DNA from 3 places in the Lysinibacillus canaveralius genome. Region 1 is predicted to be linked to each of the others. Evidence: riboswitches for the same ligand, from Rfam matches in the RefSeq annotation. Region 1 holds a riboswitch; each other region holds the start of a gene.
The links. Region 1 has a riboswitch for S-adenosylmethionine ahead of AA0Y26_RS17220 (methionine ABC transporter ATP-binding protein). Riboswitches for the same ligand answer to the same signal wherever they lie in the genome.

Region 1 (5,650 bases):
CAATCGAGCGTGACGGTGCAGAAAAAGCGAAGCAAAAAATTCTTTATACAGAAATTTTCTGCCAGGAAGCATTCGCGGAAATCGAAAAAGAAGCAAAAGATACATTGCTTGCTTCAGTGGAAGGCGATGCTGGCCGTATGACATTATCGGCTTTACGTAAATTAACGCGTAACAACCCTTACAACCTGATTCCGAAAAAGCGTGAAGCAGCTGCAAAAATCATCGAAGCTGAAAAGTATACTGTGTAATATAAGTTTATTGAGACTATCCTGCCTGAGCAGGATGGTCTCAGCCTGTTGACAAACGCTTTCATCCTGCGTTGCTTGCCTTGCTCATCCGCGAATGAACTTAGGTTCTATTCGAGTCTTCGCTCGTCGGTGCGCCTTGTCTGACAAGCGTTTTCAAGACAGGCTGGGTAAAATCTTCTCTTTACCAAAGTATCTAAAAAGACGTATAGACAAAGTCATAAAACGACTTTGTCTTCGCTCTGAGACCATCCTGCCTGAGCAGGATGGTCTTTTTCGTATAAAGGCATTTACGCCTATGGCAATTTTGGAAACGAGACATACTTTACTTATAACATGCATGATTGGATGCGGATGCCCCGAAACCTCCATAACTGGTAAACAATAAATTTCATGGAAATAGATTTTAAATTTTTAGCTTTTCTAGACTGTTTCCTTTACAATGGGGGAGGACAAATTTATATAAAAAGGGGCAACATTCATGGCACTTACAGTTATTCAATATCCTAAATGCACAACATGCAGAAAAGCGATTAAATGGCTCGAAGAAAATAATCTTGCATATGAATCCATTCATATTGTTGAACAAACGCCGACAAAGGAAGAATTGACAGAGCTATATAAAAAGAGCGGTCTTCCTTTAAAGAAATTTTTCAATACATCAGGCAATAAGTACAAAGAGCTTGGTTTAAAGGATCAGCTGTCAACTATGTCAGAGGAAGAACAGCTGGAGTTATTGGCATCAGATGGCATGTTGATAAAACGTCCAATCGTTACAGACGGACAAAAAGTAACACTTGGATTTAAGGAGTCTGACTTCTCAGAAACATGGAAATAAACTGAATGTGAGCTTGTTTTTGCTATAGAAATGTGTCAAACTGAAGAGGATTATTGATACATTTCGTTGGAGGGATTTATTCATGAGTATTCCTAAAGATCTGCGCTATACGCAAGAGCATGAATGGGTAAAAATTGAAGGCAATAAAGTACGTGTTGGTATTACGGACTTCGCACAGCATGAATTAGGCGATATCGTATTCGTTGAGCTTCCTGAAGTAGGCGATACAGTAACGTTTAATGAACCGTTTGGTAGCGTAGAATCAGTAAAAACAGTTTCTGAATTATATTCACCAGTGTCTGGTACAGTAGTAGAAGTGAATGAGGAGTTATCTGATAACCCTGAATTCGTTAATGAATCTCCATATGAAAATGCTTGGATGATTGTTATTGAACTTTCGAATGAATCGGAAGTAGAGCAATTAATGACTGCTGAAGCATATGAAGAATTGATCGCTGAATAATACGAAAGCGCCTGAATCTAACAGTAGATTTTGGCGCTTTTTTTCAAAATAAAAGAAAGTAAAACTTTTTACTTTATAGAATAGTTCGGTATGCGCGTCTGCAGCTTGAAGCTGCTTCGTCTATTGCTAGGCATGGGAAATATGTTAGATAAAAGCTTGCAGCAGCAAAAAAGATGCGAATGCCCCTTTCATAAAAGCGGGAGGTAAGCGGTGAATGATTGAAAAGTGTATAATTGTAGAAGGTCGTTCTGATAAATTAAAAATTGAGCCTCTGCTTGCTGAACATGTGTTGATCATTTGTACACATGGCACGAAGGACGAGGAAGCGTTCATTGACTTGCTTGAGCCGTATGAGTACTGTGAGTTTTTTACATTTTTTGACCGGGATAAATCCGGCGATTATTTGCGAAAAATGATGCGTCGCACATACAGTGAAGCAGTTCAGCTGGAGCTGCCCGCCCCTTTTACAGGTGTTGCAGAAGCACCGAGTGCGATTGTGCGCCAAATTTTACAAGCGGCCAAATTCCAAGTGAAATAGGATGATTAGATGAAGGAATGGACACAGAATGAGTGGCAGGAAGCAATGAAAACAGAGCGTATAGCTGCCTTTTATTTATATACACCAATTTGTGGTACATGTGCTATCGCCTCTAAAATGATGACAGTTGTGGAAGAACTACTGCCGGATGTAGCGATTGGTAAAGGAAATGTGAATTATTTGGAAGATTTGGCGATGCAATATGAGGTGGAAAGTGTACCTTGTTTGCTGATTGCACGCGATGGAGAGTATGCCCAAAAGCTGTATGCATTTCAATCCGTACCTAATTTGTATGAAATATTAAAAAAGTGATTGACGGACAATTGCATGGCGTGGTACAGTAACAAACATAAAAATAAACTTAATAACGTTACTCTTATAAAGAGCGGTGGAGGGAAGTGCCCTGTGAAGCCCGGCAACCATCACATATGTGAAAAGGTGCCAAGTCACTCAAAGTCATGCTTTGGAAGATGAGAGAACGGTTACGTATAAAATGTACGAAAACCTTTCTGCTTATCACGGCGGAAAGGTTTTTTTATGTAGAAGGAGCCAAATATGATTGAGTTACGTAATATAACAAAAGTTTACAAAACGAAAAACGGTGAATTGACAGCCGTTGATAATGTAAACCTATCGATTGAAAAAGGAGAAATATACGGCATTATCGGCTATAGCGGTGCGGGTAAAAGTACGATGATCCGCCTGTTGAATGGTTTAGAAAAGCCGACGACGGGCTCCGTCATAGTAAACCAAGAGGAAATCTCGGCAATTTCTGGTGGAAAGCTTCGTGCAGCACGTCAGAAAATCAGTATGATCTTCCAGCACTTCAATCTTCTATGGTCCCGTACAGTGGAAGAGAATATCGCATTTCCATTGGAGATTGCAGGGGTACCAAAGCAGGAGCGTGCAAAGCGTGTGGCTGAGCTTATTGACCTCGTTGGTTTGACAGGCCGCGGCAAAGCGTATCCCTCTCAATTATCAGGCGGGCAAAAGCAGCGTGTAGGGATTGCAAGGGCGCTTGCCAACAATCCAGAAGTTCTGCTTTGCGATGAAGCAACTTCCGCTCTCGATCCGGAAACAACAGATTCGATCCTGGAGCTATTACTGGACATTAACAAGCGTTTAGGGCTGACAATTGTGCTGATTACACACGAAATGCATGTTATACGCAAAATCTGCCACCGTGTAGCCGTTATGGAAGCTGGGAAGGTAGTAGAGACTGGAAAGGTATTAGATGTCTTCCAGAACCCGCAGGCACCTATTACGAAAAGGTTTGTATCGCAAGTATCAGGTACAAATGAAACAAGAGAATCAATCGAGCAGATTCTGGAAAATTATCCTTCCGGTAAGCTGGTAAAAGTAACGTTTGTGGGACAAGCTACAGAACAACCTGTTATTTCTCAGCTGATTAAGGAGCATGGGGTTGATGTAAATATTGTACATGGGTCTATTTCCTATACGACAAGCGGTCCTTACGGGACATTGATTGTGCATATTGACGGAACAGAGGAGCAAGTACAAACGGCACTTCACGTGTTGGCAAAACATGAATTACAAACGGAGGTGATTGAGCATGCTTAGTCAATTATTTCCGAATGTAAACTGGGAGAAGATGACAGAAGCTTTATATGAAACAGTGTATATGACTGCTGTTTCTACAATCATTACATTTATTTTAGGATTGGCAATCGGCATTGTGCTTTTTTTAACAAGTCCATATCAATTATGGGCAAATAAAATTGTTTATTTCTTAACAGGATCATTAGTGAATATTTTCCGTTCGATTCCATTTATCGTATTGATCATATTACTAATTCCATTTACAAAGTTTTTAGTAGGTTCCATTCGTGGTGCCAATGCGGCATTACCGGCGCTCATAATTGGAGCAGCTCCGTTTTATGCACGCATGGTGTTAATTGCTCTTCGTGAAATTGATAAAGGCGTTATTGAAGCAGCTCGCTCAATGGGGGCAAAAACATCGACTATTATCTTTAAGGTACTAATGCCAGAAAGCTTACCGGCATTAATATCAGGTATTACCGTAACCGCTGTTGCACTTGTCGGTTATACTGCAATGGCCGGCATTATTGGAGCTGGCGGATTAGGGAACTTGGCATATTTAGAAGGGTTCCAGCGAAATCGTTCAGATGTGACATTGATGGCGACCATTTTAATATTACTTGTCGTATTCATTATTCAATATATCGGTGATTTTATTACAGCAAAAATTGATAAGCGTTAATTAGTGCGTTCACGCACCTATAAAAATAAATTTATAAGAAAAGGCAGGGTTTAATATTATGGCATTTTTAACAAAGAAAAAGGTATTAGCATCTACATTGGTATCAGCATCTGTATTAGCATTAGCAGCATGTGGCTCAGATGATGAGGGTACAAACACAGGCAGCACGGACAATGCGGATAAAGAAGAATCTTCAACATTAGTAGTAGGCGCTTCTAATACACCACATGCAATCATTTTAGAGCAAGTGGAGCCGATTTTAGAAGAACAAGGCATTGATTTAGAAATCGAAACGTATCAAGATTATATCTTGCCAAACCAAGACCTTGAGGGCAAAGAAATTGATGCTAACTATTTCCAGCACATTCCTTATTTCGAAGCTCAAATTGAAGAGTTCGGTTATGACTTCGCAAACGCAGGCGGCATCCATATTGAGCCGATCGGTGTCTACTCTAAAAAATATAACTCGCTTTCAGAACTTCCTGAAGGAGCTACGATTCTGTTATCGAACTCTGTAGCAGACCATGGCCGTATGTTATCGCTGCTTGAGCAAGAAGGTTTGATTAAACTGAAGGAAGGCATCGATAAAACGAAGGCTGAAACTTCGGATATCGTGGAAAATCCAAAGAACTTTGAATTTGATGCCAATACAGAAGCATCACTGCTATATCAAATGTATGAAAATGAAGAAGGCGATGCAGTATTAATCAACTCAAACTATGCAATCGACAACGGCTTAAATCCATTGGAAGACTCTATTGCGATTGAAAGTTCTGAATCACCATATGTAAACATTATTGCAGTACGTGCAGGTGATGAGGACAGCGAAAAGATCAAAGCATTAGTAGAAGCTTTACATTCCGAAAAAATCCAAGAGTTCATTCTTGAAGAGTGGGGCGGCTCTGTCGTACCTGTAACAAAATAAATAAGATAATCCCAAGAACAAGTCGTTCTTGGGATTTTTTTGCGGGGAATTCTGAGATATTCCCCGGGAAATCGACATAATGAGAGAGAATCGCCGATATTTGTATAGAAGCTGCTGATATCCCGGTGATGCCTCACATGAAAACAAGCCGTCCCCAGCAACGGAAACGGCTTATTTTTATTGGAATTGTGATAGACGTGAGAAGAAGTTTGTGACGAAGTCCAGAAAGACTTTTTCGGAAGCAGCGAGTTCACGGTTTGTCGGTGAAATAACCCCTACAGTACGGCGGATTGCAGGGATGGCAATCGGCATTTTTACTGTAAAGCGGGGTGTTGAATCGTATAGAGAGCTTTCAGGAAGCAGTGTTACGCCGATACCCGCTGCAACAAGTCCCTTCAA
Region 2 (5,650 bases), 650 kb from region 1:
GACGTTTACGAGGTATGTAGTCCTCCACTGCCTCGCGGATAGCGGCGATATGGGCAGGTGTTGTTCCGCAGCAGCCCCCCACAATATTCAGCCATCCTTTTTCTGCAAAGCCCCGCAATTTTTTCGAAAGTGAATCCGGGGTTTCGTGGTAGCATCCTTCTTCATCCGGAAGCCCTGCATTTGGGTAGCAGCTGACATAGCTTGTCGCAAGCTCTGACAATGAACGGATATGGTCTGTCATGAACTCCGGACCTGTCGCACAGTTCAAGCCTACTGACAACGGATTGATATGTTCAATGGAAATGTAGAACGCCTCGATTGTCTGTCCAGCAAGCGTCGTACCCATAGGTTCAATTGTTCCGGAAATCATGACAGGAAGCTCTACACTTAACTCATCAAACGCTCGCTTGATACCAACTGTCGCAGCTTTTACATTCAGCATATCCTGGCTCGTCTCTAATAGGATAAGATCTGCCCCCGCTTTAACAAGAGCATGCGCCTGCAGGTAGAAGTTTTCTTCAAGTTCCTCAAATGTAATGCCCCCTGTTACAGAAAGCGTTTTTGTTGTGGGCCCCATCGCCCCCGCTACAAAACGCGGCCATTCTGGAGTTGAAAACTCCTCAGCTGCTACTTTCGCCAATTCTACAGCACGTACATTGATTTCCTCAGCTTTATGGCCAAGCGCGTATTCATTTAATACAATCGGTGTTCCGCCAAATGTATTTGTACAGATGATGTCTGCCCCTGCCTCTAAATAGGCCTGGTGTACCTTCTTAATAACATCAGGGCGTGTGAGTACTAAATTTTCATTACAGCCATCGAGCTCTTCCCCACCAAAGTCCTCCGGTGTCAATTGTTCGTTTTGCAGCATTGTGCCCATTGCACCGTCGATGATTAATATTCGCTTTTCAAGTTGTTCATAAATGGGATGGTTAAGCATTTGTCTGTACTCCTTTATACTGTGCATCGAGTTCTTTTACGTAATCCATCAGCTGCAAGGTCATATCGTATCGCAAAAATGGTGTAATCAGATAAATACCATTGAAGTATTCACATGCTGTATCGAGCAGTTCCTTCGCAATCGCGACACCTTCTGCGGCTGCCTTCTCCTTGTCTTCTCCGCACGCTTTCATTCGAGCCAGCACTTCTTCTGATAACTTGATTCCCGGTACTTCATGATGTAAGAACTCCGCACTTCTGAATGATGTCAGCGGCATAATACCAATGTAGATCGGTGCTTCTAAATTCTTTGTCGCTTCATAAATTTCGATTATTTTTTCCTTTGAGTAAACAGGCTGAGAGATGAAATAATCGCAGCCATGCTCTAATTTTTTCTCTAAGCGTGCGACAGCACGGTCCACTACCCTGACATTCGGATTAAATGCTCCTGCCACCGAGAAGTTAGCCTGTTTGCGAAGCGGTTTACCGGAAAACGAAATACCTTCATTCAATTGTTTAATGAGCGACATTAACTCCATAGAAGAAACGTCGTATACACTTGTTGCTCCTGGGAAATCCCCTACTTTCGTCGGATCCCCGGTTACAACTAAAATGTCATGCAGTTCTAAAGCGTCCAGCCCCATTAAATGTGATTGAAGACCAATCAAGTTTCTATCCCGACATGTGATATGCGGCAGGGAGCGCACTCCTTCCTGTATGAGGATAGATGCCATTGCGATGTTACTAATCCTTGGAGACGCTAGAGAATTATCTGCCATCATGATGACATCCGCTCCATTTTCATATAATTCCTTGGCTCCTTTTACAAACCCACCAATCTCTAAGTGGCGAGGTGTGTCTAGTTCCACAATCACCGAGCGTTCGCGTTTCGCCTTTAGATGCAGCGGTTCATATTTAGGCGGCTCCGGCACACGGACGAATTCAGTCGTTGCCGGCATCGTCTCTTTTTCCTTTAGCGGTGTAAGCTTTGATAACCGCTTTTTTGCTGCTTCAATATGCTTCGGTGTCGTTCCGCAGCAACCACCGATTAGACGGACCCCCTGCTTGACCAGCTCCTCAGCAGCGCGTGCAAAATAGTCAGCTTCGGATTCGTATACCACGCGCCCATCTTCTACATCTAGAAGAGAAGCATTTGGATAGGCCGATAAGTAAGCATGCTTCGGAAGCTCCACTTTTTCAAACGCCTGAATTGTATGAAATGGGCCAAGACGGCAGTTACTGCCCACAATATCCGCTCCTAAAGCCTCAAGTTCAAGAAGGGCTGTACGGAATGAAATACCTCCCTGTAAAATGCCTGGCTCATGCATAGATACTTGTGCGATAATCGGCTTATTTGTCATTGCACGAACAGCTTTGACAACTGCCTGTATTTCCTCAAAATCATAGAAGGTTTCTAGTAAAAGACCGTCCACCTCTCCGTCAATTAGCACACGTGCCTGTTCGCGAATAGCTGAAGTAATCTCTTCAAGCGTTGCATCGCTTTTACGAATTCCCCGTATGCCTCCAATCGTTCCTAAAACGAATACGTTATCCCCTGCAGCTGTTTTCGCTAATCCAACAGCTGCTTCGTTAAACTCCTTTACGCGATCTTCGTAGCCGTACCGAGCCAATTTTATCGAATTTGCTCCGTATGTATTCGTTTGAATGATATCTGCTCCTGCAGTAATATATTGCTCATGGATTTTTTGCACTATTTCAGGCTTTGTCACATTCATCTCCTCGTGACAGTAATCCAGCCCGTAAGAATAAAGCAGCGTGCCTATTGCACCGTCAGCTGTTAATACCCGCGTTTCTAAAGCTTCAAGCAAGCCCATTTGTATCCCTCTTTTCTTTAACCGAATTGCAAAACTTTTCAGTCATTTCTATCTAAAAGAAAAAGCCCTCTTTTAACAAGAAGGCTAAGAATCGTAGTCCCTTCTCATCTTTCGGCATCTGCCGGCTGGATTTAGCACCTGACTTTAGAGCTGGTTGCTGAAGCTTCATCGGGCCAGTCCCTCAGCTTCTCTCGATAAGAAATATATTGAATTTTGTCAACAATTAAAAGAATCATAACGTTATCTGAAAGAGACGTCAAGACGTTTTACAATAGTAAACGTTTTCATGGCCAATTTATTGGTTTTCTGGATATAGGGCTATTTTTCTACCATAACTGAGTTTTTCAAAAAAGCTCAAGGAAGGATTCATTATCCTTCCGAGCTCTCTATTATTGCAAAGCAGCTAGGATGCGCTCTGCTGTTTTCTTACCGTTTTGGATACATGCTCCAATCCCTACACCAAAATAGGAACAGCCAGCAAGCAGCAAGTTCGGGTAGTTCTCCTCCAGGTCTTTCAACAATACAGACAATGCTTCATTATGTGCAAGGTCATACCGTGGCATTTGGTCAATCCATTTCGCGACATTTACGACTGTCGGTTCATCATCAATTCCTAGACTTACCTTTACATCATTTCGCGCTACTTCCAGCAATTCTTGATCCGTCATAGCCGCAAGTTCCTCATAGCGGGGATTTACATTTTTATAGAATAGACGCACAAGCAGGTTTCCATCATGCGATGTATGCTTCCATTTTCGGCTCGTCCATGTAGAGGCATCACATACTAAGTCACTATTGTGAGAAACAATAAAGCCCGTACCATCTGCTGGTAATACGCTGTCTGGCACATCGAAGCCAAGATACAACGTGATAGCCGAAGCTGTAGTGAAACGCTTTAGATTTACTTTTAGCTGTTCATCTGCCAGTACTTTCTGCACCGTTGTATTAGGTACAGCGAGCACAACGACATCAGCGAGCACTGTTTCATGCCCAATATCTATTTTATAGCAGCCATCTTCTTTCATCACACTGTGAATCTCTGTATTCTTCATGAAGTTCACTTCCGGCAGATTTGCTTCCAGCTGATCAATCAATGCTGAAAGCCCGTTCCGGAAGGAAATGAATTTTTTATTGGCAGCCTTCTCAAATTGTTCACGGTTTGCTTCGAACCCTTTGATAATACTGTCGTATTCATTTTTATAATCAACAAGATACGGTAGAGTAGAAGCGAGAGAAAGCTGGTAAAGATCTCCGGAATAAACACCTGCAAGTACAGGGGCAATCTGTTTCCTTACAATTTCCTCCCCTAGGAAATATTCAAGAAATTCCCCAATCGAGCTTTCTTTCGTAAATCCTGTATTCGGCATTTCTAAATCTTTCAGGGCCCGCTTCTTTCCTTCTTCTGAAATAAGTGTACTAGCCTGCAGCGAATCAATGCTCATCGGAATACCAAATGTAGACCCTGCTGGTATTGCATGCAATTCGTTATTTGTATGGATATAGGAAATCCCTGTCTCGTTATAAACAAGCTCTGATTCAAAATCAAGCTCCTTAACCAGCTCAAGCACCCCAGGATGACGTGCGACAATGGAATCTGCCCCTGTCTCCATGATAAAGCCGCCTTCATATGCTGAATGAATCTTACCGCCCAGATATTCATTGCGTTCAATTAAAATCAATTCCGCCTCGATGCCTTTTTCCTGCATTTGGCGTTTTACATAGTGCATCGTACAAAGACCTGTAATCCCACCGCCTACGACTACAACTGTTTTCATATATACCTCTCCTATATGTTCGAAATAACCTGCCTCTAGTATAAACTTTTTTCAGGATGAATACGTGAATGTTCTATTACAAATTAAAGAAAAAAGTATCCTTCCAAAAGATAGGATACTTCAGAGTGAAGACAACGTCGTTTTTTGACTTTGTCTTTACGTTTTTTAGGTAACTTTATAAAATAACGGTTTACTCAGCCTGTCTTGAAAACGCTTGCCAGACAAGGCGCGCCGACAAGTGAAGACGCGAATAGAACCTAAGTTCATGCGCGGACGAGCGAGGCAAGCAACGCTGGATGAGAGCCTTTGTCAACAGGCTGAAGTATCCTTCCAAAATATAGGATGCTTTTCATAACAGCCTTGATAGATGGAGATCCACACCCCTCCTCGGCTGCCTATTATTTACTTAGTTCATGGGAAATACATGCTAATTCGTCTGCTGAATGTGCCACTTTTTCAAATGAGACAGACAATTTATCAATTCCCTGCCCCAAGAGTTCAATTTCTTGCCCTATCAAGCCGTTCTGCATTTTTGTCTCACGCATTGATCGCAGAATCTGAGAAAATTTCCGCTCTGTCTGAAGCATTCCTTCTCCACCAAATTGCACAGCTTCCTGTATATGATTGAGCGAAGCTTCTAACTTAACTGTACGCTCATTTGTATCGTGCAACAATTCTCCCACCGTATCAGTTGATGATTTCGTCTGCTCAGCTAGTTTTCTTACTTCATTGGCTACTACCGCAAAGCCTTTTCCTGCATCCCCTGCACGTGCTGCTTCAATAGAAGCGTTAAGCGCCAATAAGTTCGTTTGGGTAGCAATATTTGTCACAATCGACATCACACTTTCCATTTGCTTCGTCATTTCCGTCAAACGGTCAATATCACGAGTAATCTCCGTTACCGAGGAAGTAATATTCTCCATATTAAGAGATTGTGCTTGCATTTGGCTTTGGCCGTCAAGTGCCTGTTGTTCTGTGCCATTTGAAATCTCACCTGCACGCTTTGCATGAGATGTAAGCTCATCCATTTGTGCAATGAGTTGTTGATAAGCAGCATTTGTTTGTTCAGAAATATAAGCTAGATTTTCCGATGATTCAATA
Region 3 (5,650 bases), 1.4 Mb from region 1:
TCCTCTGATTTATTTTCTGCAATAATAGACTGCGCTTCTTCAGGAAGTGACTGGAAGTTTGTTACTTTATGATCACCCAGCTTCGGACCCGCACTTAGACCGATCATCAGTACAAGCCAGCCAATGATTGTAATCCACATCCCACGCTTTGTTGAAACCCAGTCAGTTATTGGATATAAAAGCTTTTTCACTGTGTTCTTCTCCTCCTTGTTCAAATTCCACTTTGTATCTTACCGGACGAATATAAATTCAATATAAACTTTTTTTTTCGATTCCCATGTTATAATAAAGGCAAGATTATATTGGAAATGGGGGTCATCAAAATGTATAAAACAGTGGAAGAGACTGCTAAAGATATTGGCATGCCTGAGCATCAAATTCTGCATTACATTTACAATGGCCGCATTAAAGCCGTCCATGACGGAGAACAGTTCTTGATTAATAGCAGGCAGTTCGATGCGTATCATGAGCAGCTCGAACGCATTAAAGAGGAAATTGAAATTTGGCGGAGTACACCTATTCCAGATGATGTGGATGTAAAAGATGAAGACTAACTGACATTGCTTTCCAGCATGCCTAAAAAGCTGATGCCATGCCTGCTTAACTACGCTATGCGCAGGCGAAAGGCTTGGATATAAAACGTATCTTCGCACTGTACTCTAGATGAATAGTACTATTTACTGCACACGAAAAAATCGGACCATCCTTTTCTAATGGATGGTCCGATTTTCTTTTAATGGCCTGTTCCGAATCTTTATAACTATTCAAAACAACAGACACCCTCAGCAGCCCGAGCCAAGAAAGGTGTCTCTGTCCTCAGTTCACCGCTTTAGAGAAATTTTAGCGGCTGCTAGCTGAAAGAAATTAAATCGTCACTACAAATCCGGCGCGCTTACCGATAATTTCTGCATAATCCTCTACCATGACAGAAGCAGTCGGATACATACCAGCTCCGGGACCTGTCACTGTTAATGTGCCAATATAATTTGTATCTATAGCTACTGCATTAAAGACATCATCAATTGGGAATAAAGGATGCTCCCTGTCTACAAGCATAGGCGCTACCTTCCCTGCGATTTTACCGCCTGCCTGTCGTTCCACTTCCGCTACATGCCGATATCGCATTCCGTGTTCTGTGGCATTTTTCACATCCTCTGTCGAAATTGTGTCAATACCAATTACCTCGACCTCTGACCAGTCTGGCTGTTCACCAAAGGCCAAATCAGACAGTACCATTAACTTTTTAAACGCATCCTGTCCTGAAATATCATTGAACGGATCTGCTTCTGCATAGCCGAGACGCTGTGCTTCCAGCAATGCTTCCTCGAAGTTCCACCCTTCCTTACGCATTTTTGTTAGCATATAGTTTGTCGTCCCATTTAAAATTCCCTGAATGCAGCTCACATCATTAACAAGGAGAATATTCTTCAACGTCTTAATCACAGGGACCCCGCCGGCAACCGTTGCTTCATACCCTACAAATACACCATTTTGTTTCGCCATCTCTTGAAGCTCCATCCCTCTTTTAGCAAACATCACTTTATTCGCTGTCACCACATGGCATTTGTTTTCTATTGCCTGTTTTAAATAGGAAAATGCCGGCTCTTCATTAACGATCGCCTCGAATACTACTTGCATGCCTTTCTCGGCAAATACCTCATTGATATTATCTGTCAATAAATGTTTCGTCCCTGGAACCCGCTCGCTTGAAGTATCCCGAACTAAAATCTTCGTCACTTCTAATTCTACGCCCAGCTTTTCCCGCAGTGCTTCTCGCTTTTCATTTAAGATATGATAAATTCCTTGCCCTACTGTGCCAAATCCTAGGATGGCCGCCTTTATTACTGCCATATCTGTCTCCTCCAAAGTCTTCAGAAAATCTATATAAACGCACTATTCTAATAATTTTATATAAAAAATTCTATCTTATATTATAAACGAAAACAAGGGAAATCTCCTCTAGGAAAACATTTGTTTTTGTAAAATGTACACGAAACCCCTTACATCTTCTCCTATCATGCATATTCTGCCATATTTACAGAGTGTTATTAGGAAAATCAGGCCTGCCAAATAGCTCCGCGGCACTAAAAGGAGCTCTAAAAAACAAAAGCACCCCCATCGGATGCTTTTAAAATAGCTGATAAAGTGAACTTCAATCGGCACTTCCTTGTTATACTTCTGCGCATGTTTAAGCAGCTACACCGCGATATTGATTCCCTCAACAGATGTGCGATAGCGATCAAGTACTTTTCGAGCAATCATTTCCTCTTTTTGTGTAAAGGGCGGTATACCATATGTACGGTGCACAAGCTGGAATTCTCCATATTTTAAATACCACTCTTTTGCTGGTAATGAAATATGATCTGTTCCTAACTCTTTATATGCATCATACACTTCCTTTACAACATATTCAGCAGATGTAAGATTGTATGTTTCCTCTAAAAAAGCGTCATGTCCAAATGCTTTTTTCCATATAGCATTGAACTGCCCTAATAAATGTTGGATAGAAATTTGGTTTACAAAAGTGTGGACTTCATTCAATTCATATATAAAATAAGCTGCGACATGTTGTGCACTGTAGACATTGCCCATTTTCAACTCTCCTTTTATTCATACACTTATGTGATTTATCACTCGAGTAAAAACACAAGATGCTTTCCCGAGTTTATTGGTAGGTTTTAAAGTTGTTTTTATCTTACAGAATATCACAGCTATTGTCAATAAAACTTATAAACTTACTATGAATTGAATTTACTGTTGAAAAGCGATGGCTCTCCGTGAAATGGCACGGAGCCGCCGCTTTCTTTTGCCGAATGAGGCAGTATAAAACATTATGGCAAGATGCAGCGAGCCTAAAACAGCTCTCTTCCAGAACGCCTATTTGATTTGCATCACTCCGGTATTTGCTTCCCTTTAATAGGATCATTCAGGAATCCAGTGAAAAAGTGCTGTAAGTCCGCCCCTTGCATTTCCACCTATAGAAATAACTTTCTTTTGTTAAAAGAAATTAAACGCTGGCAGACACCTGTCTTTGCACTTTTGCTAGCGCCTGCTCTAAATCAGCGATAATATCCTCTACATTTTCGAGACCGATTGATAGGCGAATGAGCCCTTCGGATACTCCTGCAATTTTCAGTTCTTCTGCCGACAGCTGCTGGTGCGTTGTAGATGCTGGATGAATAATTAACGAACGGGCATCACCGACATTCGCCACATGAGAGAACAGCTCTACATTATCAATTAATTCACGTCCTGCAACGCGGCCTCCCTTAATCTCAAATGAGAGAATAGAGCCGTAACCATTTTTCAAATACTTGTTTGCTAAATGATGGGATGTAAATTCCTCAAAGCCTGGGTAATTTACGTAATCCACAAATGAGTGGCTCTTTAAATATTCCCCAACCTTTAAGGCATTTTCATTATGGCGGGCTATACGCAGATGAAGCGTCTCTAACCCTTGAATAAAGTTAAAAGCAGAATCCGCTGACAGTGTCGGCCCGAAATCACGCAGCAGCTGTACACGCAGTTTTGTTGCGAACGCCGCATTTGGTACATCTACGCCGTAACGGATTCCGTGATAGCTTGCATCCGGTTCTGTAAAACCGGGAAAACGTCCTTGTGTCCAGTCAAATTTTCCAGCATCGACAACGACTCCGCCGATTGTTGTTCCATGTCCGCCAATCCACTTCGTAGCTGAATGAACGACGACATCTGCCCCGAAATCAATTGGGTTTGCACCATATGGAGAAGGGAACGTGTTATCAATAATCAATGGCAGTCCATGTTCATGGGCAATTGCTGCAACCGCTTCTATATCCAAAATGTTTAAGCTTGGATTTCCGACTGTCTCGGCAAAGATTGCTTTTGTTTTTTCTGTAATGGCAGAGCGGAAATTTTCTGGATTTCGTTCATCCACAAATGTTGTCGTAATACCGTACTTTGGCAATGTAGTAGCAAATAAATTATATGTTCCTCCGTAAAGCGAACCAGCTGATACAATTTCATCGCCGGCACCGGCAACATTCAAAATAGAGAAGGCAATGGCAGCTGCACCTGATGACAGGCCTACTGCTGCAGTTCCCTTTTCCACCAATGCAATACGCTCCTCAAACGCCCCTACTGTCGGGTTCATAATACGTGAGTAAATATTCCCCGGCTCCTCAAGTGCGAAAAGGCGCTGTGCATGAGCAGTGTCTTTAAATGCATAGGCCGTTGTACGATAAATTGGTACAGCGATGGCTCCTGTAACAGGGTCTGGCTTTTGCCCGCCGTGTAATAATAACGTTTCTGGCTTTTGTGACATGGATATCTTCCTCCTAAATGTATACTCGATGGACAATCGGTCGAGGAGGATATGGAAAACTCCCCGCACTCTATTTGGAAAAGGGCCTTTGTACAAATGAGCACCAAAAAGCCCTCTTCTCAAATAAGAAGAGGGCTGCGAATGAGCAAGTTTTCCTCCCCTTATCTTTCAGATCCCGATTCGAATCTGTAGGAATTAGCACCTTTGTAAGTCATTACTGGTTGCCGGGCATCACAGGGCCTAGTCCCTCCGCCGCTCTTGATAAGAGTTTATGATTCATGTTCCATCTATTGTTTCACAGTATAAAACAGGTTAATCTGATTAGTCAACTATTAATTTAAAATCTTCTGATTTTAATTTTCCTGCTGCATGCTTTATGCTGGATTACAGGATAAATAAGCAATTCAAAGCTCTATATATCCCCTTTTGAATATGCCTGCAAAATACAAATAACTACCTTTACATTGCCACTACATCATTACTACCGTATAAAAGTTTCGCATATAAAGGGGTGCAAGCTTATATTACTACATTAGCTGATACCGTAAGGCATTACTAACCATTCGCAAATAGTATAAATACGGCGAATGCGGGAAAGTGACGCCCTGGACATCATTACTGTTTTTACTACCAAAAATTCTCTAGGTACAATTTTGCTTCAGGTGGAAGGCAGTTATCGGCTTTATTTTCCTGAATCCTCGTATCCCGTTGATCTGCTTCCCCACAATTAGTGCAGCCTGCTGGCACTGGATTGGATTACTATAGAAAAATATTATAAGATGGGCTTAAAGGTATTTCCTTTAAGCTTATTTTTTGTAGAGGGGGAAAATAAATTGAACAAAACAAAAGAACTTTTAAAAAACCATTCATCTGTCCGTAAATATACAGGAGAAGAAATCTCTCGTGAAACGGTAATCGATCTAATTGAAACCGCACAAATGGCCGCCAGCTCTCACTTTGTACAAGCGTATAGTGTCATCTGGGTGACAGATGATGAAAAAAAGAAAAAGTTAGGCGAGCTGTCAAAAAATGAATTTCAGTTCCAAACAGCAGGTGCCTCTTTCTTATTCTGTGTAGACTTCAAGCGCCTGCAAAGAGCTGGTAACAAAAATGGTGTTGACATCGTCGTGGACTCTGCAGAAAATCTTCTTGTCGGTGTAGCGGATGTTTCCTTATTTGCGCAGAATTTTGTCGTCGCGGCTGAATCTGAAGGCTATGGAATATGCTATATCGGCGGCGCACGAAACAATCCGAAGGAAATTAGTGAGCTATTCAATCTTCCTGATTATGTATTCCCGTTATTTGCTATGACAATTGGCAAGCCAACAAAACGAAACGAAACAAAAC

Region 2: another riboswitch for S-adenosylmethionine. It lies ahead of AA0Y26_RS20370 (bifunctional homocysteine S-methyltransferase/methylenetetrahydrofolate reductase); the one in region 1 lies ahead of AA0Y26_RS17220 (methionine ABC transporter ATP-binding protein).
Region 3: another riboswitch for S-adenosylmethionine. It lies ahead of AA0Y26_RS01230 (O-acetylhomoserine aminocarboxypropyltransferase/cysteine synthase family protein); the one in region 1 lies ahead of AA0Y26_RS17220 (methionine ABC transporter ATP-binding protein).

Annotation. Positions count from the first base shown of each region.
Region 1 covers NZ_CP154840.1:3,384,314-3,389,963, reverse strand. The annotation lists gene AA0Y26_RS17245 (acyl-CoA dehydrogenase family protein) at 1-248, shown strand, start outside; gene AA0Y26_RS17240 (arsenate reductase family protein) at 727-1,083, shown strand; gene gcvH (glycine cleavage system protein GcvH) at 1,166-1,546, shown strand; gene AA0Y26_RS17230 (hypothetical protein) at 1,761-2,084, shown strand; gene AA0Y26_RS17225 (thioredoxin family protein) at 2,094-2,396, shown strand; SAM riboswitch class I at 2,458-2,561, shown strand; gene AA0Y26_RS17220 (methionine ABC transporter ATP-binding protein) at 2,640-3,665, shown strand; gene AA0Y26_RS17215 (methionine ABC transporter permease) at 3,658-4,326, shown strand; gene AA0Y26_RS17210 (MetQ/NlpA family ABC transporter substrate-binding protein) at 4,385-5,251, shown strand; gene AA0Y26_RS17205 (LysR family transcriptional regulator) at 5,429-5,650, opposite strand, start outside.
Region 2 covers NZ_CP154840.1:4,036,221-4,041,870, forward strand. The annotation lists gene metH (methionine synthase) at 1-940, opposite strand, end outside; gene AA0Y26_RS20370 (bifunctional homocysteine S-methyltransferase/methylenetetrahydrofolate reductase) at 933-2,774, opposite strand; SAM riboswitch class I at 2,876-2,975, opposite strand; gene hemG (protoporphyrinogen oxidase) at 3,164-4,549, opposite strand; gene AA0Y26_RS20380 (protoglobin domain-containing protein) at 4,948-5,650, opposite strand, start outside.
Region 3 covers NZ_CP154840.1:218,690-224,339, reverse strand. The annotation lists gene AA0Y26_RS01250 (MMPL family transporter) at 1-191, opposite strand, end outside; gene AA0Y26_RS01245 (DNA-binding protein) at 324-554, shown strand; gene AA0Y26_RS01240 (homoserine dehydrogenase) at 865-1,851, opposite strand; gene AA0Y26_RS01235 (hypothetical protein) at 2,197-2,592, opposite strand; gene AA0Y26_RS01230 (O-acetylhomoserine aminocarboxypropyltransferase/cysteine synthase family protein) at 3,008-4,303, opposite strand; SAM riboswitch class I at 4,462-4,571, opposite strand; gene nfsA (oxygen-insensitive NADPH nitroreductase) at 5,137-5,650, shown strand, end outside.